2 regions of the Streptomyces ortus genome follow, and region 2 is predicted to be linked to the other one. Evidence: riboswitches for the same ligand, from Rfam matches in the RefSeq annotation. Region 2 holds a riboswitch; the other holds the start of a gene.

Region 1 (15,258 bases), 3.6 Mb from region 2:
GGGCTGTGCCCCAGGACCCCTGTCGCGCTCACGCGCTCGTCCTCAAACGCCGGACGGGCTGAAATGCTTCAGCCCGTCCGGCGTTTGAGGACCGGGGGTTCGGGGCGGAGCCCCTGAGAACGGGCTGGGGCGAGGAACGCCGAAGGGGCCTCCCGCACCACGGATGGCGGGAGGCCCCTTCGGAGCAAGCGGGTGGACGGTGACCGGAGGTCAGGAGGCCTTGGCCTTCTCCTCCGTCTTCGCCGCCTTCGCCGGAACAGCGGCAGCCGCAACCGCCGGCGCCGGCTTCGCCGCCTCGTAGAACTCCTCGCGAGGAGTCTCCATCGCTCCGAGCGAGACGACCTCACGCTTCAGGAACACGGCCAGCGTCCAGTCCGCGAAGACGCGGATCTTCCGGTTCCAGGTCGGCATGGCCAGCCCGTGGTACCCACGGTGCATGTACCAGGCCAGTCGGCCCTTGAGCTTGATCTTCATCTTGCCCACGACGATGAACGCGACGCCCTTGTGCAGCCCGAGACCGGCGACCGCACCCTTGTTGGCGTGGCTGTACTCCTTCTGCGGGAAGCCCCGCATACCGGAGATCACGTTGTCGCCGAGGACCCGCGCCTGACGCAGCGCGTGCTGGGCGTTCGGCGGGCACCAGGCGTTCTCGTTGCCCGCCTTGCGGCCGACGAGGTCGGGCACCTGGGCGTTGTCGCCCGCGGACCAGATGTAGTCCGTGCCGCGCACCTGGAGGGTGGTGCCGGTGTCCACGTGACCACGGGGGCCGAGCGGCAGGCCGAAGCGGGAGAGCACCGGGTTGGGCTTGACGCCGGCCGTCCACACGATCGTGCTGGAGTCGACTTCGAGGCCGTTCTTCAGGACCACGTGGCCGTCGACGCAGGAGTCCATGGAGGTGGAGAGGTAGACCTCGACCCCACGTCCTTCGAGGTGCTCCTTGCCGTACTGGCCGAGCTTGGGGCCGACCTCGGGAAGGATCTTGTCCGCGGCGTCGACGAGGATGAAGCGCATGTCCTCGCGGGAGACGTTGCTGTAGTACTTCGCGGCGTCCCTGGCCATGTCCTCGACCTCGCCGATGGTCTCCGCGCCTGCGAAGCCACCGCCGACGAAGACGAAGGTCAGCGCCTTGCGGCGGACGTCCTCGTCGGTCGTGGAGTCGGCCTTGTCGAGCTGCTCGAGGACGTGGTTGCGCAGGCCGATGGCCTCCTCGATGCCCTTCATGCCGATGCCCTGCTCGGCGAGGCCGGGGATCGGGAAGGTGCGGGAGACCGCGCCCATCGCGATGACGAGGTAGTCGAAGGGCAGCTCGTACGCCTCGCCCACGAGGGGGGCGATCGTGGCGACCTTGCGGTCCTGGTCGATGGTCGTGACCCGGCCGGTGAGGACTTCCGCCTTGGGCAGCACGCGTCGCAGCGGGACGACGACGTGCCGAGGCGAAATGCTGCCTGCGGCTGCTTCGGGGAGGAAGGGCTGGTAGGTCATGTACGACCGGGGGTCGACGACCGTGACGGTCGCCTCGCCGTAGCGCATCTTCTTGAGGATGCGCCGAGCTGCGTACAGGCCTACGTACCCACCGCCTACTACGAGGATCCTGGGACGCTCCGTGGTGCTCATGCCATCGAGTATCCACCTGTCACAGGGGGGTCGCTCGTGCGCCCCTTCACAAGCTTCTTCACACCCTCTGCTACACTGCGCGGCCCACGTGACCCAGGTCATGTTCCAGCAGGGGAACCAGCGCACGTCGCGACCCGTTGTCAATGCCGCCTGAGCTGCCACTCCGGCTCATTCACACTCCTGGACCAGCCGACCCGTTCACATGATCGCAGCCTTCACGAAACAGCCTGTTGATCATGGATTGAGCGCTGTCGGGAGCCGCGCGGTACCCGGAGGGAGTAAAACCTCCCTCAACAGGACCGATTCTCTTGTGAAGAACTTCACGAAGTTTTCCGCAGGGCTGTCGGCGCCGTCGTTTCCAGGCCCTCGCCAGGCCCCTCAAGTGCGCTCATCCGGTGCCGGACCTGCTCAGCCGAGGCCGCCGACGTGGGGGCGAGCGGGGCCTCGACGCGGGCCCGGTTCAGGCCACGGACCACGCGATGCCGTCGAGGATGTCGTGCTCGCTCACGACGACCTCCCGGGCGCCGGTCCGCTCCATGATCGCGAGGAGTACGAGGGCGCCGGCGCCGATGACGTCGACGCGCCCCGGATGCATCGAGGGGATCGCCGCCCGCTCGGCGTGCGTGGCCGCGAGCAGCCGCCCGGTGATCTCACGGACCTTGTCCAGGGAGACCCGGGAGTGGTGGATGGCCTCGGAGTCGTACTCCGGAAGCTCCAGGGCGATCGCCGCGACGGTGGTGACGGAGCCGGCCAGTCCGACGAGCGTGCGGGCCTCCCGCAGGGGCACGGACTCCTCGGCGAGGTCGAGGGCCGCCTCGATGTCGGCGCGGATCGCCCGGATCTGCTCCTCGGTCGGCGGGTCGGTGACCACGCCGTCCCGGACGAGGTGCCGTTCCGTCATCCGTACACAGCCGATGTCCACCGAGCGGGCGCCCCGCACGTGGTCGTCCCCGACGACGAACTCGGTGGAGCCGCCGCCGATGTCCACCACGAGATAGGGCTTGGCCAGGTCGTCACGGCCCGCCAGCTCCTTCGTGGCGCCCGTGAACGAGAACTCGGCCTCCTGGTCGCCGGAGATGACCTCGGGCTCCACGCCCAGGATGTCGAGGACCCCGCGGACGAACTCGTCGCGGTTCTCGGCGTCGCGGGAGGCCGAGGTGGCCACGAAGCGCAGGCGCTCGGCGCCGTGCTCCTTGATGACCTCGGCGTACTCGCGGCAGGCCGCGAAGGTGCGGTCCAGGGCCTCCGGGGCGAGGCGGCCCGTGCGGTCGACGTCCTGTCCGAGGCGGACGATCGTCATGCGGCGGTCCAGGTCGACGAGTTCGCCGGTGTCGGGGTGCGCGTCCGCGACGAGGAGGCGGATGGAGTTGGTGCCGCAGTCGACGGCGGCGACGCGAGTCATTGTGGTGAGATCTCCTGTTGCAGTCGTTCGTCCCGCTCAGGGGCTCCGCCCCCGAACCCCCGATTGCGCAGTTCCCCGCGCCCCTGAAGGCAAAGGATTGCGCCGTTCCCCGCGCCCCTAAAAGGCAAGAGATTGCGCCGTTCCCCGCGCCCCTGAAAGGCAAAAGATTGCGCCGTTCCCCGCGCCCCCGAAAACAACAGACTGCGCCGTTCCCCGCGCCCTCAAGAGGGGCTGCGCCCCGGTTCACCCCGCCGTAGGCACGACGCACGCGCCCTTGCGCCACCATTCCGGGAGCATCTCGATCGCCTCGTCGCCCAGGGGGTTCACCCCCGGGCCCGCGGCCAGCGAGTGCGCGACCAGGACGTGCAGGCACTTCACCCGGTCCGGCATCCCGCCCGCGCTCGGAAACCCTTCGAGCACCTCGATGGAGTCCCGCCGCGCGATGTAGTCCTCGTGCGCGGCCCGGTACGCCTTCGCCAGCTCGGGGTCCGTGGCGAGACGGTCCGTCATCTCCTTCATGACGCCGTTCGCCTCCAGCGTGCCGATGGCGGAGGCCGCACGCGGGCACGTCAGGTAGTACGTGGTCGGGAACGGCGTCCCGTCGGGAAGCCGGGGAGCCGTCTCGACGACGTCCGGCTGTCCGCACGGACAGCGGTGCGCGATCGCGCGCAGCCCGCGCGGTGGCCGACCGAGCTGCTGCTTGAAGGCCTCGACGTCGGCGTCGGTGGGCTCGGTGCGCCCGGTGGGCGGCGGGGGCGTTTGCATGCCTTGGCTCTGTGTCCTTCTGGTTCAGCTGGTTCGGTTCACTGGTCGGAGGCGTCGGCCTTGTCGACGCCGTCCCAGACGTTGGCGTACCAGGCCCGGTCGGCGGCCGTCCGGTCCGTACGCGTCTTCTTCGCCGCGTCGGGGTCGATCACGATGAAGCCGGTCTCGCCCGGCATCACGTAGTGCAGCCGTTCCCGGATGCGCTGCTCGGCGTACGCGTCGTCCTGCCAGCGCGCCTTCAGGTCGCGCAGCTCCTCGACGCGCTCACGGGCCTGCTCGCGCTCACGCTGCAGGTCGGCGACCTCGGCACGCTGGGAGACGTACTGCCTTATGGGATAGGCGAGGGCCACGACGAGCGAGCAGAGCACGAGGGCGAGCAGCGCCGCACGGCCGGTCAGCCGCGAGCGGCGCGCCTGGCGTTTGGTCTGGGAGCGGTAGACACGGGCGGCGGTCTGCTCACCGAGCGCCCGCAGCCTGGTCGCGGTGGAGAACCGGTCACGGTCCTTCACAGCCATCTGTCCCGCCTCCCCGATACGTACGTACGTCCCCGCACACGGTACGGGACCGCGTACGGGGACGTACGTACGACGCTGCCTACGAGGGCGTCAGCCCTTGAAGCGGGGGAAGGCCGAGCGGCCGGCGTACACCGCGGCGTCGTCGAGGATCTCCTCGATGCGCAGCAGCTGGTTGTACTTGGCGACGCGGTCCGAGCGGGCCGGGGCGCCGGTCTTGATCTGGCCGCAGTTCACGGCGACCGCGAGGTCGGCGATGGTGACGTCCTCGGTCTCGCCGGAGCGGTGGGACATCATGCACTTGAAGCCGTTGCGCTGGGCCATCTCGACGGCGTCCAGGGTCTCGGTCAGCGAACCGATCTGGTTGACCTTGACCAGCAGGGCGTTGGCGGAGCCCTCCTCGATGCCGCGGGCGAGGCGCTCGGGGTTGGTGACGAAGAGGTCGTCGCCGACGATCTGGACCTTGGAGCCCAGCTTCTCGGTGATGACGTTCCAGCCGGCCCAGTCGTCCTCGTACAGCGGGTCCTCGATGGAGACCAGCGGGTACGCGGAGACGAGCTCCTCGTAGTACTCGGTCATCTCGGCGGCCGAGCGGGACTTGCCCTCGAACTCGTACTTGCCGTCCTTGTAGAACTCGGACGCGGCGACGTCGAGCGCGAGCGCGACCTGCTCACCGGGGGTGTAGCCGGCTTCCTTGATGGCTTCGACGATGAGGTCGAGGGCCTCGCGGTTGGAGCCGAGGTTCGGGGCGAAGCCGCCCTCGTCGCCGAGGCCGGTGGACAGACCGCGGCTCTTCAGGACCTTCTTGAGGGTGTGGTAGACCTCGGCGCCCCAGCGCACGGCCTCGGAGAAGGACTCCGCGCCGATCGGGGCGATCATGAACTCCTGGATGTCGACGTTCGAGTCGGCGTGCGACCCGCCGTTCAGGATGTTCATCATCGGGACGGGCAGCAGGTGCGCGTTCGGTCCGCCCAGGTAGCGGAAGAGCGGCAGGTCGCTGGCCTCGGAGGCGGCGTGCGCGACGGCGAGGGAGACGCCGAGGATGGCGTTGGCGCCGAGCGAGCCCTTGTTGTCGGTGGCGTCCAGGTCGATCATCGCCTGGTCGATGAGGCGCTGCTCGGTGGCGTCGTAGCCGACGAGCTCCGGGCCGATCTGCTCGATGACGGCGAGGACGGCCTTCTCGACACCCTTGCCGAGGTAGCGGTTGGGGTCTCCGTCACGGAGCTCGACTGCTTCGAAGGCACCGGTGGAGGCACCGGACGGGACGGCGGCACGACCCGTGCTGCCGTCGTCGAGGCCGACCTCGACCTCGACCGTGGGGTTGCCTCGGGAGTCCAGGATTTCCCGGGCTACGACGACGTCGATGGACGGCACGAGCATCTCCTTCTGGGATGTGACACAAGCTGTGCCGGGCCGGAGGCCCGGTTGCGCGCAGGCCGTGGTGGCCCCGCGGGATGAGCCTAACCGGCTGCCGGGGATCGGCCAGCCCTCGACCGCCCCCTGGACAGAAACCGAGAGGAAATTGTTTCCGAACGGAACAAAGACACGGGCAGAAAGAACAGCCGGAAAGAACAGCCAGCGAGAACAGGCAACCAGAACAGGCAGAGAGAGCAGACACAAAAAAACCCGCTCCGGTGCGTACGGGGGAACACGCACCGGAGCGGGGAGCCCGTGGGGGACGGGGGTGACCCTCACGAGGCCTCCACTATGAAGGACACGGACGTGAGAGCGCTGTGGTTCAGTCGCGATCCGGATGCGGGCCGGACGTCCGGTCGGGGCCGAGCGGCCAGTGCCCCGACCGGATGCGCCGCCGCGCAGCCGCCGTACAGCCGTCGCGCGACCGCTGTCAGCTGAGGTGCAGCTGCTGACCGGGGAAGATGAAGTCGGCGTCGTCGACGATGTCGTCGTTCAGCTTGTAGAGCTTCGCCCAGCCGCCCTTGACGTTCTTCTTGTCGGCGATCTCGCTCAGGGTGTCGCCCTTGACGACCTTGTACTCGCCGTCGCCCTTCTTGACCTTCTTGCCGGTCGGGGTCTCGACGGTCTTCTTCGCCGCCGGACGCTCCTGCGAACGCGAGGCGCGCTCCTCGGAGGACTGCGAGTTCTGCTGCTGCTGCGGCTGCGAGGTGCTCTGGTTGGAGCTGTCGGAGCCCGACGGGGCGCTGGAGCCACCGGTCGAGGCGCCGGAGAGGCCCACGCCACAGCTCGGCCAGGCACCCTTGCCCTGGCTCGCGAGAACCTTCTCGGCAACGGCTATCTGCTGGGACTTGGACGCCTGGTCGGCGGTGGAGGCGTACGAGCTGCCGCCGTACGCGGCCCAGGTGGAGGCCGAGAACTGCAGGCCGCCGTAGTAGCCGTTGCCGGTGTTGATCGACCAGTTGCCGCCGGACTCGCACTGGGCGACGGTGTCCCACTCGGAGGTGGTGGCGGCGGAGGCTCCCGTGGCGCCCATCAGCGGGACGGCGACGGCGGCGGTGGTGACACCGGCGAGCGTGGCGATGCGGGTGGCCTTGGACGGGCGACGGTGCTTGCCCTTGTTCGAAAGCAGCATGAAGTAGATCCCCTCACCGACGCCTGCGAGGTGAGCTGTCGGGTTCGGGCCGAGTGAGTTGCCCGGCCGCGTGACACTGCTGTCACGCGGCTTAACCCCAAGCCGTGCCCGGCCATGTCGACCGGGTCCGGCACTTACCTGGGTCCCCCGCTCCTGCCTACGGCGCTTTACGCGACGACTGTTCCCGTACGGCCGTTGGCAGGATTCGGCGTGCGACCGTCGGGGCTCACCAATGGCGAGCGGTCACGACCGTAGACACGGGCCGCGCCGAATTTCAAAGACGATCAGGGGTGTTGAGATCCATGTCTCAATTCGCCAAATCGGACATTCAGCGCGAACTACCGCTGCTTTTCGCCCGATTCGGCGCCTTGATCACTACTTGCTCGGCGCCGCTCAGCCGTCGACCGCGAGGCGCTGACCGGGGATGATGAAGTCCGGGTCGGCGCCGATGCTGTCCTTGTTCTCGGCGTAGAGCTCGCTCCATCCGCCGTCGACGCCAAGGGAGTCGGCGATGCTGGACAGACTGTCCCCGGAACGGACCGCGTACGAGCCCTCGTCGGCGAGGACGCGCGAGGTGCTGTCGCTGCGCGAGGCGTGCCGGCCGGCGTAGTCGTCGGCGCGGGGCGCCATGTCGACCTCTTCGGCACTGCCGCCCCGGTGACGGCCGGAACTGTCCGCGGCCGTGTCGTCCGAAGCCTCGTCGTTCTGGTACGACTTGTCCGAGTCGTCACCCTTCGCCTTGCCGCCCGCGGACGAACTGTCCGAGCCCTGCGACTCCGAGGCGGACTTGTCGTCGGCCTTCGAATCGCCGTCCTGGGACAAGTCGGACTTCGCGCTCTCGCTCCCCTTGGCCGCGTCCGCGTCGGCCGACGGGCTCGCGGAGTCCTCGGCGAGGCCGGTGTCGACGTCGGCGGAGTCGGAGTCCTGCGTCAGGCCGGCGACGAGACCACAGGTCACCCAGGCGCTCGTCCCCTGGGCCGCGAGGATCTTCTCGGCGACGGCTATCTGCTGCGAACGGCTGGCCTGGTCGGCGCTCGGCGCGTAGTCGAGGCCGCCGTTCTGCTCCCAGGTCTCCTGGCTCATCTGGAGGCCGCCGTAGAGCCCGTTGCCGGTGTCGGCGCTCCAGGAGCCACCGCTCTCGCACTCGGCGACCGCGTCCCAGGTCGTACCGCTGGCGGCACTCGCGCCGCTCGCGCCGAGCAGGGGGATCGCGATGGCCGATCCGGCCACGCCGGCGGCGACGAGGAGCGCCGGAGCCTGGCGGGGGCGACGATGACGGCCGTTCCCGGAGAGCATGCGATTGCCTTTCGCGTGACAGCAAGGAATGCGCACGGCGCACAGCGCGAAAGCCGTGCTCGTGGCTGCTGCGACGGGCGGGCCTGCCGCATTGATGGGTGAAGGTAGCGGCACTCGAACTCTTGTCACAAGTCGATGCAGCGTAGATAACGTGAAGATCACAGAGTTGACGGAGTCTCACCTTCCGTCGGCTTCGGTGCTACGACCGCGACGCGTCCGCCACTACTTCGGTCAAGACGTCGCGACCGGGGTGAACTCCACCGGAAGCGTGCGCAACCCCCGCATGATGAGCCCGCCGCGCCACCTCAAATCAGCCGAATCTCCCGCGAGTTGCAGGTCGGGCAGCCGGGTCAGCAGCGTCGCCAGTGCCGTCTGCCCCTCCAGCCGGGCGAGGGGCGCGCCGAGGCAGTAGTGGATGCCGTGCCCGTAACCGAGGTGTTGGTTGTCACGGCGGGAGAGGTCGAGCGTGTCCGGATGCTGGAACCGCTCGGGATCGCGGTCGGCCGCCGCGAGCACGACGAGGACGGGGTCACCGGCGGCGATGTCCTGCCCGCCGACGCTGAGCGGTTCGGTCGCGAACCGCCAGGTGGCCAGCTCCACGGGCCCGTCGTAGCGGAGCAGTTCCTCGACGCCGGTCGCGAGCAGGTCCGTGCGGCCGGCCGCCAGGGAGTCCTGCAGCCGCCGCCGCTCTCCGGGGTGGGTGAGCAGGGCGTAGGTGCCGTTCCCGATGAGGTTCACGGTCGTCTCGAAACCGGCGAACAGGAGGATGAAGGCCATCGCCGCGGCCTCGTTCTCGCTGAGGTGCTCGCCGTGGTCGGAGGCCCGGATGAGACCGGAGATCAGGTCCTCGCCCGGGGCGGGCACGTCCGTCAGTTCCTGGCGCTTGCGGTGGATCAGCTCGGCGAGGTAGCCGCGCATCTTCTTGACCGACCGGGCGACGCCGCCCCTGGGGCCGCCCCCGTGCCGGATCATCATCCCGGCCCAGTCACGGAAGTCGTCCTGGTCCTCGCGCGGGACACCGAGGAGATCGCAGATGGCGTAGATGGGGAGCGGGAAGGCGAAGTCGTGGATGAGGTCCGCCTCCCCCTTCCCGGCGAACTCGTCGATCAGCTGGTCGGTCAACTCCTGCACCCGGGAGCCGAATTCGGCCACCCGCCGGGGCGTGAACGCCTTGCTGACGAGCCGCCGCAGCCGGGTGTGGTCCGGCGGGTCGATGTTGAGCAGATGCGTCATCAGCTCGGCCTTGCGCTCGCCCGGGATGCCGGTCTTGCCCTTCGCGTGCGCGGGCTCGTCGTGATGGGCGGGGTTCTTGCTGAGCCGGCCGTCGGCGAGGGCCTGCTTGGCGTCCGCGTAACGGGTGACGAGCCAGGCCTCCACCCCGCTGGGCAGTTTCGTCCGGTGCACGGGAGCGTGCTCGCGGAGCCAGGCGTACGCCGGGTAGGGATCGGTGGCGAACTCCCAGCTGAAGAGTTCGGGGACGGGCTGCCCCGGGGTCGGCGCGGGCGGCTGGGCAGGCGGCTGTACGGGCGGCTGTGCAGGCGTTTCGGTCACTCCGCGACGGTATCGGGAGGGGCGGCGCGAGCTTTCCCGGCGCCCGCCCGGCGCCCTTTCGGCGCGCTTCCGGCGTCCTATCAGCCTCATTCCGCGGACCGCCGGGCACTCCGGCCCGCCCCGGTCGCCTTCGCCTGTCGCCCGCGAATACGGCTTCCTTACGTGCTTCACCCCAGGCTGTCCTGAAATGTCCTCCCCCTTGACTGTCCGGCTCTCCGGCTACCTACATTCACGGGCGTGGACCCCGAAATACTCCGGACCAGTTTCGCGGTCGTCGAAAGGCGGGCCGAGTTCGCGCTCAAGTACTTCTACTCGCATCTGTTCTGGCACCACCCCGATGTCCGCGCCCTGTTCCCGCTGGACTCCCCGGCGGACAAGGAACGCCAGCGGGACCGTCTGTTCACCGCTCTGGCGCTCGTCGTCGCCCGCCTGGAAGAGCCGGGACTCCACGAGTACCTGCGGGTTCTGGGGCGGGACCACCGGAAGTACCTGGCGCGCCCCGAGCACTACACGGCCGTGGGCGACAGTCTGATCGCCGCGTTCGCCGCCGTGTCCGGGTCCGCCTGGAGCGATGAGGTGGCGAAGGCCTGGACCGAGGCGTACGCGCTGATCACGGACGTCATGCTGGAAGGCGCGGGCGAGTCGGAGAGCCAGGGGCAGCCGTCCTGGTGGGACGCCGAGGTCGTCGGCCGCACCGGACTGCCCGGGTGCACCGGGCGCGAGGGCGATCTCGCCGTGCTGACGCTCCGTCCGGACCGGCCTCTCCCCCATCTGCCGGGCCAGTACGTGAGCGTCGGCAGCCCCAGGGTGCCGGGTGTCTGGCGGCCGTACTCCGTCGGCAACGCGCCCCGCGGCGACGGCACCCTCGATCTGCACATCAGCCTCGTCGCGGGCGGCGCGCTGTCGCCCGAACTGGTCCGGCGCACGCGGCGGGGCGATGTGCTGCGGCTGGGCGCGCCGGGTGGCCGGCTCACCCTCCGTGCGCCCGTGGAGCGGCCCCTCACCTTCATCGCGGCGGGTACCGGGTGGGCGCCGGTGAAGGCGCTGCTCGAGCAGTTGGGGCGGGCGCCCTGCGCGTACGACGAGGCGCGGCTGTTCGTGGTGGCCCGCGAGGTCGCGTACCTCTATGACCGGGCCGTGCTCGACGGGTTGCGCACGCGGCTGCCCTGGCTGGACGTCACCGTGCTGACACCCGCGCCGGGGCGCCCGAAGGCCCAGGCCACGGAGCGGCTGCTGACGGCTCTGGGGAACCGGGCGAACTGGGCGCGCCACGATGTGTATCTGGCGGGGCCGCCGGGGTTGGTGGCGGGGATCTCCTCCGTGCTTCCCGGGCTCGGGGCGGAGCCGGGGCGGGTGTTCTTCGACGAACTCCCCTGCACGGGAGTGGGCCGCGAGCGGGGGGTGGGGCCGGGGGCGTGGTTGCTGCGGCGGCCTCGGCCGCGGTAGCCCCCTGGGGGAGGCCGGTGATGAGAGTGCGGGCCGGTCGGGGCTGGCCGCGCAGTTCCCCGCGCCCCTTTGGGGCGCTCTCAGGACTCCGATGCCCGTATGGCGTCCCGGTACGTGCGGGCTGCTGCTCTGAGGGCCGCTTCCGGGTCCACGCCCGATTCCTCGGCCCGGACGGCCAGGGCCAGGAGTTCGTAGCCGATGCCCTCGCCCTGGGGCAGCGGGGCGTCGAGGCCGGCCGTACGCGCGCGGGAGGCCAGCTTGGCGGCCAGCGCCAGGGCGGGCTGGCCGAGCGGAACGCCCTCCGTGACGGACGTCCGCCGCTTCTCCTCGGCCTTGGTGCGCAGCCAGTGCTCCTTGACCTCCTCCGGTGTGGAGGCGGTCTCGTCGCCGAACACATGCGGGTGGCGGTGGATCAGCTTGGTGACAATGCCGGCCGCGACGTCGTCGATGGAGAAGGGCTCCGAACCGTCGTCCGCGCTGCCCTCCTCGGCGATCCGGGAGTGGAAGACGACCTGGAGCAGTACGTCGCCGAGCTCCTCGCGCAGTTCGTCCCGGTCGCCCTCCTCGATGGCCTCGACGAGTTCGTACGCCTCCTCGATGCCGTATTTGGCGAGGCCCTTGTGGGTCTGCTGCGAGGACCAGGGGCATTCGAGGCGGATGCGGTCCATCACCTGGACGAGGTCGAGGAGGCGGGCGCCCGGCAGGTCGTACGAGGCGGGGAGCAGTTCGAGGTCGGGCATCCGCACCCGTCCCGTGCCGGCCAGCCGGGCCAGGCCGTCGGTCAGGCGCGGTTCGCCCTCGCCGGTGGCGACGACGGTGACCGTGCGCCCCCCGGCACAGGCGTCGACCAGCTCCTGGGCGCCGGGCGCGGTCTCCTCTACCTCGATGCCCGCCTCACGCAGGTACGGCAGCTGCGGGTGGGCGCCGTCCGCGCACAGGACGCGGTCGGCGCCGTGCAGCGCCTGCCAGGCGGGCCAGGACAGCAGTCCGGGCGCGACGCGGTGGCTGGTGGTGAGCAGGACGATGCGCCCGGGGCTGGATTCGTTCACCCCCCGAACGTAACCCACGCCACTGACAGTGAAGGGCGAGGGCTTCGGGCGGCGGTCACGCCGGCTTCTGGCTCGCCGCCGTGATGTCGCGCACCCACGGGAGCTTGGCGTCGACGCGGCTGCTCTTCTCGACGTCCCAGCTGCCGTACCGGGGGTTCAGGTCGACGTCCAGCTTCTTGGACGCCTCGGACAGCGCCTTCCAGAAGTCCGGCCGGCTGGTGTCCGTACCGAGGGCGGCGGCGAGCTTCTGGGCCTCGATCTGGACGCGGAGGTTGTCGTCGAGCCGCTCGGGCGGCACTCCGTACTGCTGGAGCCAGCTCACTTCGAGGGCCTTCGCGCCCCCTGCCTGCTGTTCCAGGCCGGTGCGGGCCTCCTGGATCTCCTTGCGGGTGACGCTCACGCCCGCGTCGTCGGCGGCCCGGTGCAGCACCTTGTCGAGGACCATGCCGTGCAGGGTGTCGCGGGTGAGGCCACCGGACTTGGCGATGGCCTGCTCGTACTGCGCCTCGCCCGTGGTGGCGGCCCGCTGTGCGGTCCGTACCTCGTTCACCCGGTTCTCCAGCTGGGAGACCGTGATGCGGTCGTCGCCGACGACGGCCGCGGCACCGGGATGCGCCTCGCTGCCACAGGCGGTCAGGAGGGGGGCCGCGGTGACGAGTGCGGCGGTGAGCAGGAACGCGGTGCGACGGCGGCGGTGCAAGGAAAACCTCCTGTGGGAGATTGTGCGACGGTGCACAAAGTCTTGCAGTGATCGATGTTAGGCAGGGGACCGGCTCTCGGCCACCCATTCGACCCAACGATTCGCCTGGACTTGGGGCACCGCCCGGCGGCACGCGGTTCGGGGACGCGCGAATCAGCCGCGGACCTGCCCGAGCCACTGCAGGGTCCGGCCGATGTCGCTCACCAGCGGGTGGCCGGGGCCCCGGAGCCGTTCGACGTCGTACTGGAGCCGGGCCAGCGTGTCGTGGGCGGCGGCCCGGTCGCCGAGCGCGAGGAGCAGATGCCCGATGCGCCGGCGCACCTCGAAGGAGAGTTCGGCGTCCTGGGCGACGTACTGGTTCTCGTAGTACGGCAGCAGCGCGCGGTATTCGGCGAGCGCCGCCGCCGGTTCGCCGAGCTGTTCGAGGCACTGGGCGGCCTCGTAGCGAAAACGCAGGGACTGCGGGTCGGCCCGGCCCGCCTCGGTGGCCCGTTCGTCGGCGAGGCGGCGCAGTTCGGGCAGGGCGCGGCGGTACTGGCCGTCGTCCATCAGCGTGGCCGCGTACTGCTTGCGCAGGGTGCGCACGACCGGTGAGTGCTCGCCGTGCTGGGCGGCGGCGGCCGGCAGGATCTGGCCGAGGATGTCGACGGCCTGGGTGATGCGGCCCTCGCCGAGGAGCCGTTTGACCTCGTCGACGGCTCCCGCGACATCGGGTTTCTCGACGGCGGGCGCGGCCTGCGGCTGCGCCGCGGGGGTGCGGGCGCGGTCCGGCCAGGGGGCGTGCGGGCGCAGAAAGGGGCGGGTGGGGTCGAGCGGCCCGCCGGACGGGATCCCGCGCGCGGGGAGCAGCGGCAGCAGCTGCTCGTACGTCTCCTGCGCCGAGTCCGGGCGGTGCTGCGGGTCCTTGGAGAGCAGCCGCAGCACGAGGGCTTCGAGCGCCTCGGGCACCTCGGGGCGCAGCCGGCGGACCGGCAGGGGCGGCTCGTAGAGGTGGCGGTGCAGCACGCCGAGGGCGGTCGATCCCGAGAACGGCACGTCCCCGCTGAGGAGTTCGTGCAGCAGCACCCCGAGCGCGTACAGGTCGGTGTACGGGCCGACCGCGCCGCCCATCGCCTGCTCGGGAGCCATGTAGGCGGGCGATCCGATGGGTGAGCCGGTGTGCGTGAGGCGGGTGGTGTCGGTGTCCATCACGGACGCGACGCCGAGGTCGAGGACGGTGACCGTGCCGTCCTGCTTGATCATGACGTTCCGCGGTTTGAGGTCGCGGTGGACGATCGGAACGGCGTGCACGGCGGAGAGCACGGCGCACAGTTGCGCGGCGACCGAGACGGCCCACTGCCAGGGGTAGGGGTCGTGCTCGGCGAGGTGGTCGCCGAGGTCGGCCCCGTCGACGTACTGCATGACGAGGAACAGCTCCTCGCCCTCGCTGCCCGCGTCGTGGACCGTGACCAGGCCGGGGTGGTCGACCTGCGCGGTGACGCGGCACTCGCGCACGAAGCGGCGGCGCAGTTCTTCGGCCTCCTGGCCCGCGACCTTGTCGGGCCGCAGCAGCTTGACGGCGACGCGCCGGTCGAGGCGCTGGTCGTACGCCGTCCACACCTGGCCCATGCCGCCCTGCCCGATGAGCGTGGACAGTTCGTAGCGGCCGGTGATCACCCGTCCCGGCGCCACGGTCATCTGCCGTCCTCGTGCTTGCGGAGGTAGTCACTCAGCTCGTCGAGCTCGGCGCGCACCTGGTCGATACGGGCGGGCGCGGGACGCTGCGGCGGCGGGGTCGGGGTCGGGGCGGAGGACGGGATCGGCGCGGAGGACGGGGGCCGGGGCATCGGGGCCATCTGCGGCACCGGCGTGTGCGGGCCGGTCGCGGCGGCGTACGGCGGCTGGGGCTGCGGCTGCGGCTGCGGCTGCGGCTGCGGCTGCGGATAGCCGTACGCGTGCGCCGGGGACTGTCCGCCGGCGTACGTCCGGTGGGCGTACGCGAGGGCGTGGAAGTGGCGGATCTCCGCCGCCAGGTAGTACGAGATCGCGGGGACGAGGGAGCCCAGGAGCAGGGCCAGGCCTGTCCAGCCACCCGGCGTGTGGATCTCCTCGCCGGGCTCGGTGCCGAGCAGGACGAGACCGAGGGCCTCGGCCGCGAAAAGGGCCACCAGGAGGCCCCAGTCGAGCGATTTGCGGGTCACGAGCGCCAGGCGCAGCAGCATCACCCAGCCGAGCAGGCCGAAGCTGCACACCGAGATCACCACGAAGAGCACGCGCAGGAAGACCAGCAGCCCGGTCGAGGGTGGCGGCTGCGCCTGGCCGTGGCCTTGCATGGTTGCTCCTGGAGGCCTGGTGGGGACGGACGGAGGTGCGGACGTACGACTGCGGAGTCCGAG
Region 2 (15,258 bases):
CCGAGGCCGGTGAACCCATCGCCGGTTCCCGCCTGTTGCGGCGCGCGAGAGCCTCCACCTCCTTGCGGTCGAAGGTGCTGCCCCGACCGCCCGGGTTGTTCCGGCTGCCGAGCCGGCCACGGCTCACGTAGGCGTACACCGTCTCGGGCTTCACGCCGAGGAGCTCGGCCGCTTCCCGGGTGCTGATCCGGCGCCCGCCGCCGTCGTAGGGCGGGGCCGCTTCTTGATCCGTCATGAACATCACCGTATCCAGGGGTTGTGTATTGATTCAATCAATATTGACAGTGAGTAAGTCAAGCATGGACAGTCAAATCAAGTTCGAGGAGGCAAGCATGTCGATCAACCGGGCCGCGAACGGCCGGGACGCAGACGCTTTTGTCGACGTCCCGCGAGGACTCGCGGGCGTCGTCGTCACCGATACCGCGCTGGGTGACGTCAGAGGGGGCGAGGGGTTCTACCACTACCGCCAGTACTCGGCCGTGGAACTCGCGAGGAGCCGCGGCTTCGAGGACGTATGGCATCTGCTGACGCACGGTGAACTGCCGGACGCGGCGCAGAGTTCCGCATTCGCCGCGCGAACGGCGGAACTGCGGCGGCTGCCCGCGGAGGTGCGGGCGGCACTGCCCGCGATCGCCGCGGCCAGTGGCCGGGCCGGAGCGCTCGCGGGGATGCGGACGGCGTTGTCCCTGTTCGGCGCGGCCCGTGGGTTCCGGCCGGTGTACGACCTCGGCAGGGAGGAGCGCCTGGCGGACGCGCTGGCGGCGTCGGCGGCCGTACCGACGCTGCTGACGGCGCTCCACCGGCTCGGGCGGGGCCTTGCTCCCGTCGAGCCGCGCGACGATCTGCCGTACGCCGCCAACTACCTCTACATGATCACGGGTTCAGAACCGCAACCCGCCCTGGCGCGGGCCGTGGAGCAGTATCTGATCTCAACCATTGATCACGGATTCAATGCGTCAACCTTCACGGCTCGGGTGATCGCGTCGACGGGGGCTGACGTGGCGGCCTGCCTCGGCGGGGCGGTGGGAGCCCTGTCCGGCCCGCTGCACGGCGGCGCGCCCAGCCGGGCCCTGGACACGCTGGACGCGATCGGAACGCCCGACCGCATCGACTCCTGGATCCGTGAACGGGTTCTGGCGGGCGACCGCATCATGGGCTTCGGCCATCCCGTCTACCGCACCGAGGATCCACGCTCGCGCATGCTCCGGGAGATCGCCCAGGGCTTCGGCGGCCCTCTGGTCGACTTCGCCGTCGAGGTCGAGCGCCAGGTGGAGGCCATTCTGGCGGAGCTCAAGCCGGGGCGTGAGCTGCACACCAACGTGGAGTTCTACGCGGGGGTCGTCATGGAACTGTGCGGTCTGCCGCGCGAGATGTTCACGCCGACGTTCGCGGCGGCCCGCGTGGTCGGCTGGAGCGCGAACATCCTGGAGCAGGCGGAGGACTCGAAGATCATTCGCCCGGCGGCGCGGTATGTGGGGCCGGGGGCGCCGGTGGCGGTACCGGCGGTCGCCTGAACGGAGAGGGCGGGCGCCGGGAAGGGGGCGGGCCCCGTTCGGAGTGGGTGTCGGCGGGTTCGCTTCGCGGTGCAGGTCACCGACGACACGGGCGAAGAGGCTGCACGGACGCCCTTCGTCGCTTCCCGGGGCGGCTCATATCCTTGACGGGCATTCGTCCCCCGTCGTGCGAGCCGGTTCGTGAGCCGGAGCACGCAATCGGTATGAGAGAGGTCGCGTGTTGAGTCAGGCGAGTCCCCAACAGATCCCGGTCCTCGTCCTCGCCGGTTTTCTCGGTTCCGGGAAGACCACCCTTCTCAACCACCTTCTGCACCGAAGCGGCGGCAGCCGTATCGGTGCCATCGTGAACGACTTCGGCGCCATCGAGATCGACGCCATGGCCGTGGCCGGCGCGCTCGGCGACTCCACCGTCTCGCTGGGCAACGGGTGCCTGTGCTGCGCCGTCGACGCCAGTGAACTCGATCTGTACCTGGACCGGCTCGCCAGGCCCTCGTCCCGGATCGACGTGATCGTCATCGAGGCGAGCGGTCTCGCCGAGCCCCAGGAACTGGTGAAGATGCTCCTCGCCAGCGAGAACCCGCACATCGTCTACGGCGGACTGGTGGAGGTCGTCGACGCCGCCGAATTCGACGCCACCCGGGTCAGGCATCCCGAGATCGACCGGCATCTCGCCCTCGCCGACCTGGTCGTCGTCAACAAGGCGGACCGGACGCCGGACCCCGACCGCGTGATCCGGCTGGTGCGTACGCTCGCCGACGGTGCCGCTGTCGTACCCGCCTCGTACGGACGGATCGACCCCGAGTTCCTCTTCGACTGCAGGCCGACGGAGGAACGTATCGGCCAGTTGTCCTTCGACGACCTGCACCGGCAGGAGGACGGTGACGGCGACAGTGGGTGTGCCGGTGACGCAGACGAGCACCTCGGGCATCTGCACTCCGCCTACGAGTCCGTCTCCTTCACCTCCGAAGTGCCCCTTGCACCCCGGCGGTTGATGGACTTCCTCGACAGCAGGCCTGAGGGTCTGTATCGAATCAAGGGTTATGTTGACTTCGGTGCCGCCGATCAACGTAACCGGTATGCCGTGCATGCGGTGGGCCGGTTCCTGCGCTTCTACCCGGAACCCTGGGCCGCGGACGAGCGGCTGACCCAGCTCGTGCTCATCGGGTCCGGCATCGACGCCGTCGCGCTCGGCAAGGAGCTGGAGGCATGCAAGGACGATGCCCCCCACGCCGACGAACGCAGCATGTGGGGCGTCCTGCGTTACGTACAGGAGCAGGAGCAGGAGCAGGAGCAGGAGCAGGAGCAGGAGCCGGAGCCGGAGGTGGACGGAGATGTGGATGTGGCAGGTCGGGGTGGGCGGGCCGACCTGCCGGGCGGCGGTGGCTAGACCGGGCCCGCCACCACCGAGACCGTCTTCGCCAGGGAGACCCCCGAGCCGTCGCGGCGCGGGTCCATCTCCGGCAGTTCCGCCGGTGTCCCGTCCTTCTGCGCGGCCCGTGCGGGAGCGGGGCCGGCCCAGGCCAGGCTCAGGCAGTCCTCGCCCTTCAGGAACCGCTGGCAGCGCACGCCGCCCGTGGCGCGGCCCTTGCGCGGGTACTGGTCGAACGGGGTCAGCTTGGCCGTGGTCTGGACCGAGTCGTCCAGCGTGCCCCGAGAGCCCGCCACGGTGAAGACCACCGCGTCCGCGGCCGGGTCCACGGCCGTGAACGAGATGACCTTGGCCCCGTCCGTCAGCTTCACACCCGTCATGCCGCCCGCGGGCCGCCCCTGCGGGCGGACCTGGGACGCCTGGTAGCGCAGCAGCTGCGCGTCGTCGGTGATGAAGATGAGGTCCTCCTCGCCGGTGCGCAACTCGGCGCCGCCGACGATCCGGTCACCGTCCTTGAGGGTGATGACCTCCAGCTCCTCCTTGTTCGACGGATAGTCCGGGACCACGCGCTTGACCACACCCTGCTGGGTGCCGATCGCCAGGCCCGGCGACGACTCGTCGAGCGTCATCAGGCAGACCACCTGCTCGTCGCCCTCCAGCGCCAGGAACTCCGAGATCGGCGCGCCCCCGGAGAGATTGGGCGCCGAGGCGGTCTCGGGCAGCTGCGGAAGGTCGATGACGTTGATCCGCAGGAGCCGTCCGCTGGACGTGACCGCGCCGATCTCGCCCTGTGCCGTCGCCGGGACGGCGGAGACGATCAGATCGTGCTTGACGCGCCTGCCCTCGCTCTCCCCGAAGGGGTCACCGTTTGCCGTACGCGCGAGCAGTGCCGTGGAGGACAGGAGCACCCGGCACGGGTCGTCCGCCACCTGCAGCGGAACGGCCGTGGCAGTGGAACCGGAGGACGCCAGCAGCACCGTACGCCGGTCGGTGCCGAACTTCTTGGCCACCGCGGCCAGTTCGGTCGACACCAGCTTGCGCAGCTCGGCGTCCGACTCCAGGATGCCGGTCAGCTCGTCGATCTCGCCGTTGAGCCGGTCGCGCTCGGTCTCCAGCTCGATGCGGTCGAACTTGGTCAGCCGGCGCAGCGGCGTGTCCAGGATGTACTGCGTCTGGATCTCACTCAGTGAGAAGTGCTCGATCAGGCGCTGCTTGGCCTGGGCGGAGTTCTCGCTGGAGCGGATGAGGCGGATGACCTCGTCGATGTCCAGCAGCGCGACGAGCAGGCCCTCGACCAGATGCAGCCGGTCGCGCTTCTTGGTGCGGCGGAACTCGCTGCGGCGGCGCACGACCTCGAAACGGTGGTCGAGGTACACCTCCAGCAGTTCCTTGAGGCCCAGGGTGAGCGGCTGGCCGTCCACCAGCGCCACGTTGTTGATGCCGAAGGACTCCTCCATCGGCGTCAGCTTGTAGAGCTGCTCCAGGACCGCTTCCGGTACGAAGCCGTTCTTGATCTCGATGACCAGGCGCAGGCCGTGCGAGCGGTCCGTGAGGTCCTTGACGTCGGCGATGCCCTGCAGCTTCTTCGAGCCGACCAGGTCCTTGATCTTGGCGATCACCTTCTCCGGGCCGACGGTGAAGGGCAGTTCGGTGACGACGAGGCCCTTGCGGCGCGCCGTCACGTTCTCCACGGACACCGTCGCGCGGATCTTGAAGGTGCCGCGGCCCGATTCGTACGCGTCCCTGATCCCGGTCAGACCGACGATCCGGCCGCCGGTGGGCAGGTCGGGGCCCGGGACGTACTTCATGAGCGTTTCGAGATCGGCCCCGGGGTGGCGGATCAGGTGGCGGGCGGCGGCGATGACCTCGCCGAGGTTGTGCGGCGCCATGTTCGTCGCCATGCCGACCGCGATGCCCGACGCGCCGTTGACCAGGAGGTTCGGATACGCGGCCGGGAGGACCGACGGCTCCTGCTCCTGGCCGTCGTAGTTCGGGGCGAAGTCGACGGTGTTCTCTTCGATCGACTCCGTCATGAGGGAGGTGGCGTCGGCCATCCTCGCCTCCGTGTACCGCATGGCGGCCGGCGGGTCGTCGTTGCCCAGCGAACCGAAGTTGCCGTGGCCGTCGACCAGGGGCAGCCGCATGGAGAAGGGCTGGGCCAGGCGGACCAGGGCGTCGTAGATCGACGCGTCGCCGTGGGGGTGGAGCTTACCCATGACCTCGCCGACGACGCGGGCGCACTTCACGTAGCCGCGGTCGGGGCGGAGCCCCATCTCGTTCATCTGGTAGACGATGCGGCGGTGCACGGGCTTGAGGCCGTCGCGGGCGTCCGGCAGGGCTCGGGAGTAGATGACCGAGTACGCGTACTCAAGAAAAGAGCCCTGCATCTCGTCGACGACGTCGATGTCGAGGATGCGCTCCTCGAAGTCGTCGGAAGGCGGGGTCTTCGTGCTGCGGCGGGCCATCGCTGCTGCGACTCCTTCACAGTCTCTGCCGGGGCATGAGCGGGTTCTGACGCGGTCCATTGTGGACCGCAGTACTGACAACGCGGACCACGACCCGTCCGTACGGGCTGTACGGAGCTGGTGCGCGGTCGTCCCAACAGGCCCGGCGGGCCGCGGTTCCGGGGGCCCCGGGGGGCTTCGTGGGCGCGGCCTCCGGGTGCCTGCGGAGGTTTGAGGACGCTACCGCGTCGCCGGGGGCGGAGGGGCGCGCGGGCCGCTCCGCGGGGTGGCGGCTCCCTTTTAGGGGCACTGGGCAGGGGGCTTGACGGGTGCGGGCCGACTGAGGCCGGCCGCGCAGTTCCCCGCGCCCCTGACGACGCGCGAAGGTCCCCGCGTGTCTGAAAGATCGCGCCGTTCCCCGCGCCCCTTCAGGGTCGCGCCGCCGACCGGTCGCGCAGGCCCCCGCGCTGCCACCGGGGCGCCCCCGACGGGGGGCGCCTCTAGTGCGGAGCGGCATGCGTGCTCGCGTGGATGTACCAGACTCCGTGCGTCTGGCGGCCGGGGCCGGGGACGGTTGCGTGCTCGCTCTCGGCGTACCCGACGCGGGAACTTCGCCAGCCGTCCGCGCGCTTGCATACAGTGGCACGACTAGCAGGAATCAAGCAGTTTCCCGCGATCGAAGGGACGTACATGCCCATGGGTCACACGGCCACAGCCGAGGCCGGTTCCGGCGGCCTGACAGCGACCGAGCACCGCCTGGCCAACGGCCTGCGCGTGGTGCTCTCCGAGGACCACCTGACCCCGGTCGCCGCGGTGTGCCTCTGGTACGACGTCGGCTCACGTCATGAGGTCGCGGGCCGCACCGGGCTCGCCCACCTCTTCGAGCACCTGATGTTCCAGGGCTCCGGCCAGGTCAAGGGCAACGGCCACTTCGAACTGGTCCAGGGAGCGGGCGGTTCGCTCAACGGCACGACGAGTTTCGAGCGCACCAACTACTTCGAGACCATGCCGACGCACCAGCTGGAGCTCGCCCTCTGGCTGGAGGCCGACCGCATGGGCTCGCTGCTCGCCGCCCTCGACGAGGAGTCGATGGAAAACCAGCGGGACGTCGTCAAGAACGAGCGCAGGCAGCGCTACGACAACGTCCCCTACGGCACCGCCTTCGAGAAGCTGACCGCCCTCGCCTACCCGGAGGGCCACCCCTACCACCACACCCCGATCGGGTCGATGGCCGACCTGGACGCGGCCACCCTCGAGGACGCGCGCGCCTTCTTCCGCACCTACTACGCGCCCAACAACGCCGTGCTGTCGATCGTCGGGGACATCGACCCGGAGCAGACGCTCGCCTGGGTCGAGAAGTACTTCGGCTCCATCGCGGGACACGACGGCAAGCCGGCCCCGCGCGACGGCTCGCTCCCGGAGACCATGGGCGGGCAGTTGCGCGAGGTCGTCGAGGAGGAGGTCCCGGCGCGCGCGCTGATGGCCGCCTACCGGCTCCCGGAGGACGGCACGCGCGCGTCGGACGCGGCCGACCTCGCCCTGACCGTGCTCGGCGGCGGCGAGTCGTCCCGGCTCTACAACCGGCTCGTACGCCGTGACCGCACCGCCGTCGCGGCCGGGTTCGGGCTGCTGCGCCTCGCCGGAGCGCCCTCCCTGGGGTGGCTCGACGTGAAGACGTCCGGCGATGTCGAGGTCCCGGTGATCGAGGCCGCCGTCGACGAGGAGCTCGCCCGGTTCGCCGCGGAGGGCCCCACGGCCGAGGAGATGGAGCGCGCCCAGGCCCAGTTGGAGCGTGAGTGGCTGGACCGCCTCGGCACGGTCGCGGGCCGCGCCGACGAACTGTGCCGCTACGCGGTCCTGTTCGGCGACCCCCAGCTCGCCCTGACCGCCGTGCAGCGCGTCCTGGACATCACAGCGGAGGAGGTCCAGGAGGTCGCCAAGGCCCGCCTGCGCCCCGACAACCGCGCGGTGCTGGTCTACGAACCCCTCGCCCCGTCCGAGACCGACGCGCCCGAAGAGACCGACGCCGCCGGGGCCACCGGCGCCGCCGCCCACACCGACGAGGAGGCGGCCAAGTGACCGAGCTCGCCACGATGGAGTTCCACCCGCGGCCCCAGGCCGGCGCGGCCAGGCCCTGGGCCTTCCCCGCGCCCGAGCGCGGCACCCTCGGCAACGGCCTGACGCTGTTGCGCTGCCACCGCCCCGGCCAGCAGGTCGTCGCCGTGGAAGTCCTCCTGGACGCCCCGCTGGAGGCCGAGCCCAAGGGCCTCGACGGCATCGCCACGATCATGGCGCGGGCCTTCTCGGAGGGCACCGACAAGCACTCCGCCGAGGAGTTCGCCGCCGAGCTGGAGCGCTGCGGCGCCACGCTCGACGCCCACGCGGACCACCCCGGCGTACGGCTCAGCCTCGAAGTGCCCGTCTCCCGGCTGCCCAAGGCGCTCGGCCTGCTCGCCGACGCCCTCAGGGCGCCCGCGTTCGAGGACGGCGAGATCGAGCGGCTGGTGCGCAACCGGCTCGACGAGATCCCGCACGAGAGCGCGAACCCGGCCCGGCGGGCCGCCAAGGAGCTGTCCCGGCAGCTCTTCCCGGCGGACTCCCGGATGTCGCGCCCGCGCCAGGGCACCGAGGAGACGGTCACCGCGATCGACTCCGCGGCCGTGCGCGCCTTCTACGAGAAGCACGTACGCCCCGCCACGGCCACCGCCGTCGTCGTCGGCGACCTCACGGACGTCGACCTCGACGCGCTGCTGGCGGACACGCTCGGTGCCTGGACCGGATCCCAGGCCCAGGCGCGACCCGTGCCCTCGGTGACCGCCGACGACGCCGGCCGCGTGATCATCGTCGACCGGCCCGGCGCCGTCCAGACGCAGTTGCTCATCGGCCGGGTCGGCGCGGACCGGCACGACCGTGTGTGGCCCGCACAGGTGCTCGGCACGTACTGCCTCGGTGGCACCCTCACCTCCCGTCTGGACCGGGTCCTGCGGGAGGAGAAGGGATACACCTACGGAGTGCGGGCGTTCGGCCAGGTGCTGCGCTCCGCTCCGGACGGGACGGGCATCTCGATGCTCGCCATCAGCGGCTCCGTGGACACCCCGAACACCGGCCCGGCGCTCGACGACCTGTGGAAGGTGCTGCGCACCCTGGCCGCCGAGGGCCTGACGGACGCCGAGCGCGACGTGGCCGTACAGAACCTGGTGGGTGTGGCGCCCCTGAAGTACGAGACCGCGGGAGCCGTCGCGGGCACACTCGCCGACCAGGTCGAGCAGCACCTGCCGGACGACTTCCAGGCGACGCTGTACAAGCAGCTCGCCGCCACCGGCACCGTGGAGGCCACCGCGGCCGTCGTGAACGCGTTCCCGGTGGACCGGCTGGTGACCGTCCTCGTCGGGGACGCCGGGCAGATCGAGGAGCCCGTCAGGGCCCTCGGTATCGGTGAAGTCAGCGTCGTGACAGCCGAATAGGGATCTGCGACGGGGCGGGGCCTGCGACGGGACAGGACCTGCGATCGGGCAGAGCCCGCGATCGGGCAGGACCCGCACCGGCCGGGGCCCGGGTGACGGAACGCGTCGCCCGGGCCCTTTCCTGTCCCCCTACTCCTATGTCCATGGTTATGTCCATGGTTTGTCCGTATTGCAGGGAAGTTGCCCGTCTGCCCTGTGGCGTGCGCTACAAAAATGGTGATCCGTTTGTCGAATGAAAGAGGCGCCGCTTAGCGTCGGTCCGGCTGTCCGTCAGGCACTGCGCCGCGTCCGCGGCACCGGACAGTCATCGCCGAGTCCCCGCATGGCGCGAGCCAGGGGAGCCGGGGACCCAGGTCCCTGGGGTGAATCGGACGCCCTTCCCGAAGGGGGTCCGTAGGAGACCTTCCTGCTCCGAACCCGTCAGCTAACCCGGTAGGCGAGAAGGAAGGAAAGGACCAGCCACTTCATGGCGTTCACCCGCGCCACGGGGAAGCACCGTCTTCCCAGCCGCATGACGCGCACCACCCGCAGGACCGTCGGCGTCGCCGCCCTGGCCACCACCGGCGTCGTGGGCACGCTGGCCGCCCCGGCGTTCGCCGCGGAGAGCGAGATCGAGCAGACGGGCCCCCTGAAGGCAGTCACCATGGGCGACACGGTCGCCCACGAGGTCGACGCCCAGGCCATGGCCCAGCGTCAGGCCGCCGAGCAGGCCGCCGCCCGCGAGAAGGCCGAGGCCGCCGCGGAGAAGCGCGCGGAGGAGGCCCGTGAGAAGGCCGAGAAGGAGCGCGAGGCCAAGGCCCGTGCGGCCCGCGAGGCCGAGCGCAAGCGCCTCAACGCCTACACCGCGCCGATCACCGGCTCGTACGTCTCCACGTCCTACCAGGCCGGTGGCGGCATCTGGTCCTCCGGCAGCCATACCGGGATCGACTTCCACGCCGCCAGCGGCACCGCCGTGCACGCGGTGGGCTCCGGCACCGTCGTGGAGGCCGGCTGGGGCGGCTCCTACGGCAATCAAGTCGTCATCAAGATGGTTGACGGCACGTACACCCAGTACGGGCACCTCTCGTCCATCGGTGTCTCGGTCGGCCAGACGGTCACTCCGGGGCAGCAGATAGCCCTCTCCGGGGCGACCGGCAACGTCACGGGGGCGCACCTGCACTTCGAGGCGCGGACGACCGCCGAGTACGGATCCGACATGGACCCGATCGCGTACCTGCGCGGGCACGGCGTGAACGTCTGACCGCACGGCGCCCCCCGTACGCCTCCGCGGCGCACCTCCGTCGAAGGCCCCGGCTCACCGAGCCGGGGCCTTCGTGCGTCCGTGCCGCTTTCGGTCACTTCCGCACCGGACGACTGCCTGTTCAGAAGCATGGTGTGTCCAAAAAATATCCATGGATTCCCGCCTGCCTTCGGAATTTCCCGTTCTCTGCAATAGAGTCACCGAACAAGCGTCAATCGACCGCGTTTCGCGGGGATTAAGGCGGAGGTCCGGTCATGCGTATTCCCGCGCGCTCGGTATGCACGGCGATCCGGGACGACATCGTCGCGGGTGTCTACGAGCGCGGCAGCCGGCTCACCGAAGAACTGCTCGCGCGCCGCTACGGCGTCTCGCGGGTCCCCGTCCGCGAGGCGCTGCGCACCCTGGAGGCGGAGGGCTTCGTGGTCACCCGCCGGCACGCGGGCGCGTGCGTCGCGGAACCCACGGAGCAGGAGGCCGCCGACCTCCTGGAGATGCGCGTGCTGCTGGAGCCGCTGGGCGCCGCCCGGGCCGCCCAGCGACGCACCGAGGCGCACCTCAAGGTGCTGCGCGGCCTGGTCAGGCTCGGCCAGGAGCGGGCCAGGCGGGGCAACAGCGAGGATCTGCGCTCGCTCGGCGCCTGGTTCCACGAGACGCTCGCGCAGTCCTCGGGGAGCCCCGCGCTGACCTCGACCCTCGGCCAGCTGCGGCACAAGATCGCCTGGATGTACTCGGTCGAGGCGCCCACGCACCCCGCCGAGTCCTGGACCGAGCACGGAGCCATCGTGGACGCCGTGGCCCGCGGTGACAGCGACCGGGCCAGGGCGATCACGGCGCTGCACGCGGAGCGGGCGACGTCCGCGCACCGGCTGCGGTTTCCCGGCGGGGACCGCGTCGAGCGTGTGAGGACTTCGCAACATCCCGTAAACACGGCGGGCCTGCGGCATTAACAGAAGCACCGTATACAAAGAGGGATATTCGGCGGGGTCCTATTTCAGGTGCCCTTTTCTTCCGCGTGCCCGGAATTGTCGAGCGCGCCGTTTCCGGTCGCGCACAAACGGGTGCGGAAATCGATACGCCGAGCGTCACGCACCGGAAAAGAACGGCCCCCGGTCCCGCACGTTCCGGTCCGCACGGGTACGTACGTTCCGGTCCGCACGAACGGCGGAGCCGCGTCGCCCGGGGTGTGGGTGACGCGGCTCCGCCGTATCGGGATCCGACGGGACCGATGGGGTCCTACGGGATCCGGGAGACCCGAAGAGGGTCGAGGGGCCCGAGGGGCCCGAAGGTCAGACCGTCTCGGGGAGCTCGTCGAGCCCTTCGGCGACCAGCTTCGCCAGACGGTCGAGCGCGGCGTCCGCGCCCTCGGCGTCGGAGGCCAGGACGATCTCCTCGCCGCCCTGGGCGCCCAGGCCGAGGACCGCGAGCATGGACGCGGCGTTGACGGGGTTGCCGTCGGCCTTGGCGATCGTCACAGGGACGCCGGTGGCCGTGGCCGCCCGGACGAAGATGGAGGCGGGACGGGCGTGCAGGCCCTCGGCCCAGCCGACGTTGACGCGGCGCTCAGCCATGTGATGCTGCCCTTCAGGTGTCAAGGTTGTCTAGACCAGTCTTCCATACGGTGAACGGTGAGGCGTGCCTCGCGCAGGTACGGACCCCGACCGGCCCGGGACCCCAAGACTGCCCCGGGTCTCCGCCGGACGCGAACCCGCCGTTGTCGGACCCGAGTCGTAGTCTGGGCCCCATGCAGACCCCGCCGGACCGGCACGAGTACCCCGCTCACTGGGAGGCCGACGTCGTGCTGCGCGACGGCGGCACCGCGCGCATCCGGCCCATCGCGGCCGACGACGCCGACCGCCTCGTCAGCTTCTACGAGCAGGTGTCCGCCGAGTCGAAGTACTACCGCTTCTTCGCGCCGTACCCGCGGCTGTCCGCCAAGGACGTGCACCGCTTCACCCACCACGACTTCGTGGACCGGGTCGGACTCGCGGCGACCGTCGGCGGTGAATTCATCGCCACCGTACGGTACGACCGCATCGCCGCGGACGGCCGGCCCGCCTCCGCCCCCGCGGACGAGGCGGAGGTCGCCTTCCTCGTCCAGGACGCCCATCAGGGCCGGGGCGTGGCCTCCGCCCTGCTCGAACATGTCGCGGCCGTCGCCCGTGAGCGCGGCATCCGCCGCTTCGCCGCCGAGGTGCTGCCCGCCAACACCAAGATGATCAAGGTGTTCACGGACGCCGGGTACCAGCAGAAGCGCAGCTTCGAGGACGGCGTCGTACGCCTGGAGTTCGACCTGGAGCCCACCGACCGCTCGCTTGCCGTGCAGCGCGCGCGGGAGCAGCGGGCGGAGGCGCGTTCCGTGGCCCGGCTCCTGGCACCCGGTTCGGTCGCCGTCGTCGGAGCGGGCCGCGCACCCGGGGGAGTGGGCCGCAGCATCCTGGAGAACCTGCGCGACGCGGGCTTCACCGGACGTCTGTACGCGGTGAACGGAGCACTTCTGGAGAAGGAGTTGGCCGGGGTCCCGGCCCACCGCTCCATGCGCGACATCGGCGAGCCCGTCGACCTCGCGGTGATCGCCGTCCCGGCCGGACGGGTCCCGGAAGCGGTCGCGGAGTGCGGCGAGCACGGGGTGCAGGGGCTCGTCGTGGTCTCCGCGGGGTACGCCGAGAGCGGCCCCGAGGGCCGGGAGCGCCAGCGCGAGCTCGTACGCCAGGCGCGTACGTACGGAATGCGGCTGATCGGGCCGAACGCCTTCGGAGTCATCAACACCTCCCCGCGGACCCGGCTCAACGCCTCGCTCGCGCCCCAGATGCCGCGCACCGGACGCATCGGCCTGTTCGCCCAGTCCGGGGCCATCGGGATCGCGCTGCTGTCCCGGCTGCACCGGCGCGGCGGCGGTGTCACGGGGGTGACGGGCGTGTCGACGTTCGTCTCCTCCGGCAACCGCGCGGACGTGTCCGGCAACGACGTCCTTCAGTACTGGTACGACGACCCGGACACCGATGTCGCCCTCATGTACCTCGAATCGATCGGCAACCCGCGGAAGTTCACCCGCCTCGCCCGCCGGACGGCCGCGGCCAAACCGCTGGTCGTCGTCCAGGGCGCGCGGCACGGCGGGGCGGCGCCCCAGGGGCACGCGGTACGGGCCACCCGGCTGCCCCACGCCACGGTGTCCGCCCTGCTGCGGCAGGCCGGGGTCATCCGGGTGGACACGATCACGGAGCTGGTCGACGCGGGGCTGCTGCTGGCCCGCCAGCCCCTGCCCGCGGGCCCCAGGGTGGCGATCCTCGGGAACTCCGAGTCGCTCGGGCTGCTGACGTACGACGCGTGTCTCGCCCAGGGGCTGCGACCGCTGCCGCCCCGCGACCTGACGACGGGCGCCTCCGCCGAGGACTTCCGTGCCGCCCTTGCGCACGCCCTCGCCGACGACGCCTGCGACGCCGTCGTGGTCACGGCGATTCCGGCGGTGGGCGAGCGGTCCGCGGCGGACGCCGCCCTGGCGGAGGCCCTCCGCTCGGCCTCGGCGGCGGCACCCGCCAAACCGGTCCTCGTGGTGCACGTGGAGCTGGGCGGACTCGCGGAGGCCCTGTCCGCGGCGGCCAGCACCGCCCCGGCCGGAGGCACGACACCGGACGGCACCACCCGGACCGGCACCACGCCGGACGGCATCGCGTCGGCAGCCGGCCCCGCCCAGCGCTCCGCTGCCGTCCTCCCCGAGGTGGAGAACGCAGAGGCAGGAAGCGCAGAGCCAGGAAGCGCCGAGGTGGACTCCCGCCTCATCCCCGCCTACCCCGCCGCCGAGCGGGCCGTGCGCGCGCTCGCGGAAGCGGTGAAGTACGGCCAGTGGCGGCAGGAGGCCGCCGATCCGGGGCGGGTGCCCGAGTACGAGGACATCGACGAGAAGGGCGCGGCCGAACAGATCGGCCGCCTTCTCGTCGACGGGGAGGGCGGCACCACCGCGGATACGGGACAGACGCAGCCGGGAGCGGCCGTGCCTACGACGGACCCGGGCCCGGTCGCGGACGCGCTCACCCTCGGCCCCGACGACACCTGCGCACTCCTCGCCCGGTACGGCATCGACGTCCGCCGCGCCCTGCCCGCCCCCACCCCCGGAGAGGCCGCCGCCGCGGCGAAGAACCTCGGCTACCCCGTTGCCCTGAAGACCACCGCCCCGCACCTGCGGCACCGCGCCGACCTGGGCGGCGTCCGCCTCGACCTGGCGGACGAGGAGCAACTGCGGCGCGCGTACGCCGAATTGACCAGCCTCTTCGGGGAGCCCGGCGAACTGCGCCCGGTGGTACAGGCCATGGCACCGCGCGGCGTCGACACGGTCGTACGGGCGGTCATCGACCCGGCCGCCGGAGCGGTGCTCTCCTTCGGGCTCGCCGGAGCGGCCTCGGAGCTGCTCGGAGACACCGCACACCGACTGATTCCGGTCACCGACCGCGACGCCGCCTCCCTGGTCCGCTCCATCCGGACCGCCCCCCTCCTCTTCGGCTGGCGCGGTTCGGCCCCCGCGGACGTCGCGGCCCTGGAAGAGCTGCTGCTGCGCCTGTCACGGCTTGTCGACGACCACCCCGAGGTCGTCTCCGTGTCCCTGGAACCGGTCGTCGTCGCCCCGCGCGGCCTGAGCGTGCTCGGCGCCTCCGTACGGCTCGCGCCGCCGCCCGCCCGCGACGACCTCGGCCCACGCACGCTCCCCGTGTACTGAGCGGTGCCTCGCAGTCAGTACACCCCCGTAGAATGGACATCATGGCCAAGACCAGTACGACGACCCAGGGGCTGCGAGCGGCGATCGAGCGCAGCGGCTACTACCCGGCCCTTGTGGCCGAGGCTGTGGAGGCCGCTGTAGGGGGCGAGCCCATCCGGTCGTATCTGGTCCACCAGGAGACGACGTTCGACGCGAACGAGGTGCGCCGGCACGTCACGGTGCTCGTTCTCACGGGTAACCGTTTCATCGTGAGCCACACCGACGAGCAGGCCGCGGACAGCACGTCGCCCACGCCGTACGCGACGACGTCCACGGAGTCCGTGAAGATCGGCCGGATCTCGTCCGTCGTGCTCAGCCGCGTCGTGGCGAACCCCGAGAAGTACGTCGTGGGGACCCTGCCGCGCGAGGTCGTCCTCACCATCGGCTGGGGCGCGGTCGCCCGGATCGACCTGGAGCCCGCGGCCTGCGGCGACTCCAACTGCGAGGCGGACCACGGCTACACCGGCAGCTCGACGGCGG

The links. A riboswitch is a leader RNA that binds a small molecule or an ion and turns the genes downstream of it on or off. The one in region 2 is predicted to bind cyclic di-AMP.
Region 1: it holds a riboswitch for cyclic di-AMP, as region 2 does, so the genes downstream of both, K3769_RS14105 (LysM peptidoglycan-binding domain-containing protein) here and K3769_RS29940 (M23 family metallopeptidase) in region 2, are expected to answer to the same signal.

The regions. Positions count from the first base shown of each region.
Region 1 covers NZ_JAIFZO010000002.1:2,447,854-2,463,111, reverse strand. Annotated here, with positions in the region: gene K3769_RS14130 (NAD(P)/FAD-dependent oxidoreductase) at 211-1,614, opposite strand; gene K3769_RS14125 (Ppx/GppA phosphatase family protein) at 2,075-3,016, opposite strand; gene K3769_RS14120 (DUF501 domain-containing protein) at 3,260-3,781, opposite strand; gene K3769_RS14115 (FtsB family cell division protein) at 3,820-4,296, opposite strand; gene eno (phosphopyruvate hydratase) at 4,387-5,673, opposite strand; gene K3769_RS14105 (LysM peptidoglycan-binding domain-containing protein) at 6,140-6,841, opposite strand; cyclic di-AMP (ydaO/yuaA leader) riboswitch at 6,847-7,016, opposite strand; gene K3769_RS14100 (LysM peptidoglycan-binding domain-containing protein) at 7,235-8,137, opposite strand; gene K3769_RS14095 (cytochrome P450 family protein) at 8,369-9,688, opposite strand; gene K3769_RS14090 (globin domain-containing protein) at 9,926-11,134, shown strand; gene K3769_RS14085 (nucleoside triphosphate pyrophosphohydrolase) at 11,215-12,201, opposite strand; gene K3769_RS14080 (SurA N-terminal domain-containing protein) at 12,239-12,883, opposite strand; gene K3769_RS14075 (serine/threonine-protein kinase) at 13,037-14,560, opposite strand; gene K3769_RS14070 (hypothetical protein) at 14,557-15,195, opposite strand.
Region 2 covers NZ_JAIFZO010000002.1:6,031,521-6,046,778, forward strand. Annotated here, with positions in the region: gene K3769_RS29910 (citrate synthase) at 1-235, opposite strand, end outside; gene K3769_RS29915 (citrate synthase) at 333-1,514, shown strand; gene K3769_RS29920 (CobW family GTP-binding protein) at 1,735-2,901, shown strand; gene K3769_RS29925 (DNA gyrase/topoisomerase IV subunit A) at 2,898-5,348, opposite strand; gene K3769_RS29930 (M16 family metallopeptidase) at 6,018-7,406, shown strand; gene K3769_RS29935 (M16 family metallopeptidase) at 7,403-8,791, shown strand; cyclic di-AMP (ydaO/yuaA leader) riboswitch at 9,090-9,244, shown strand; gene K3769_RS29940 (M23 family metallopeptidase) at 9,258-10,031, shown strand; gene K3769_RS29945 (GntR family transcriptional regulator) at 10,286-10,978, shown strand; gene K3769_RS29950 (HPr family phosphocarrier protein) at 11,318-11,599, opposite strand; gene K3769_RS29955 (bifunctional acetate--CoA ligase family protein/GNAT family N-acetyltransferase) at 11,773-14,739, shown strand; gene K3769_RS29960 (DUF5998 family protein) at 14,781-15,258, shown strand, end outside.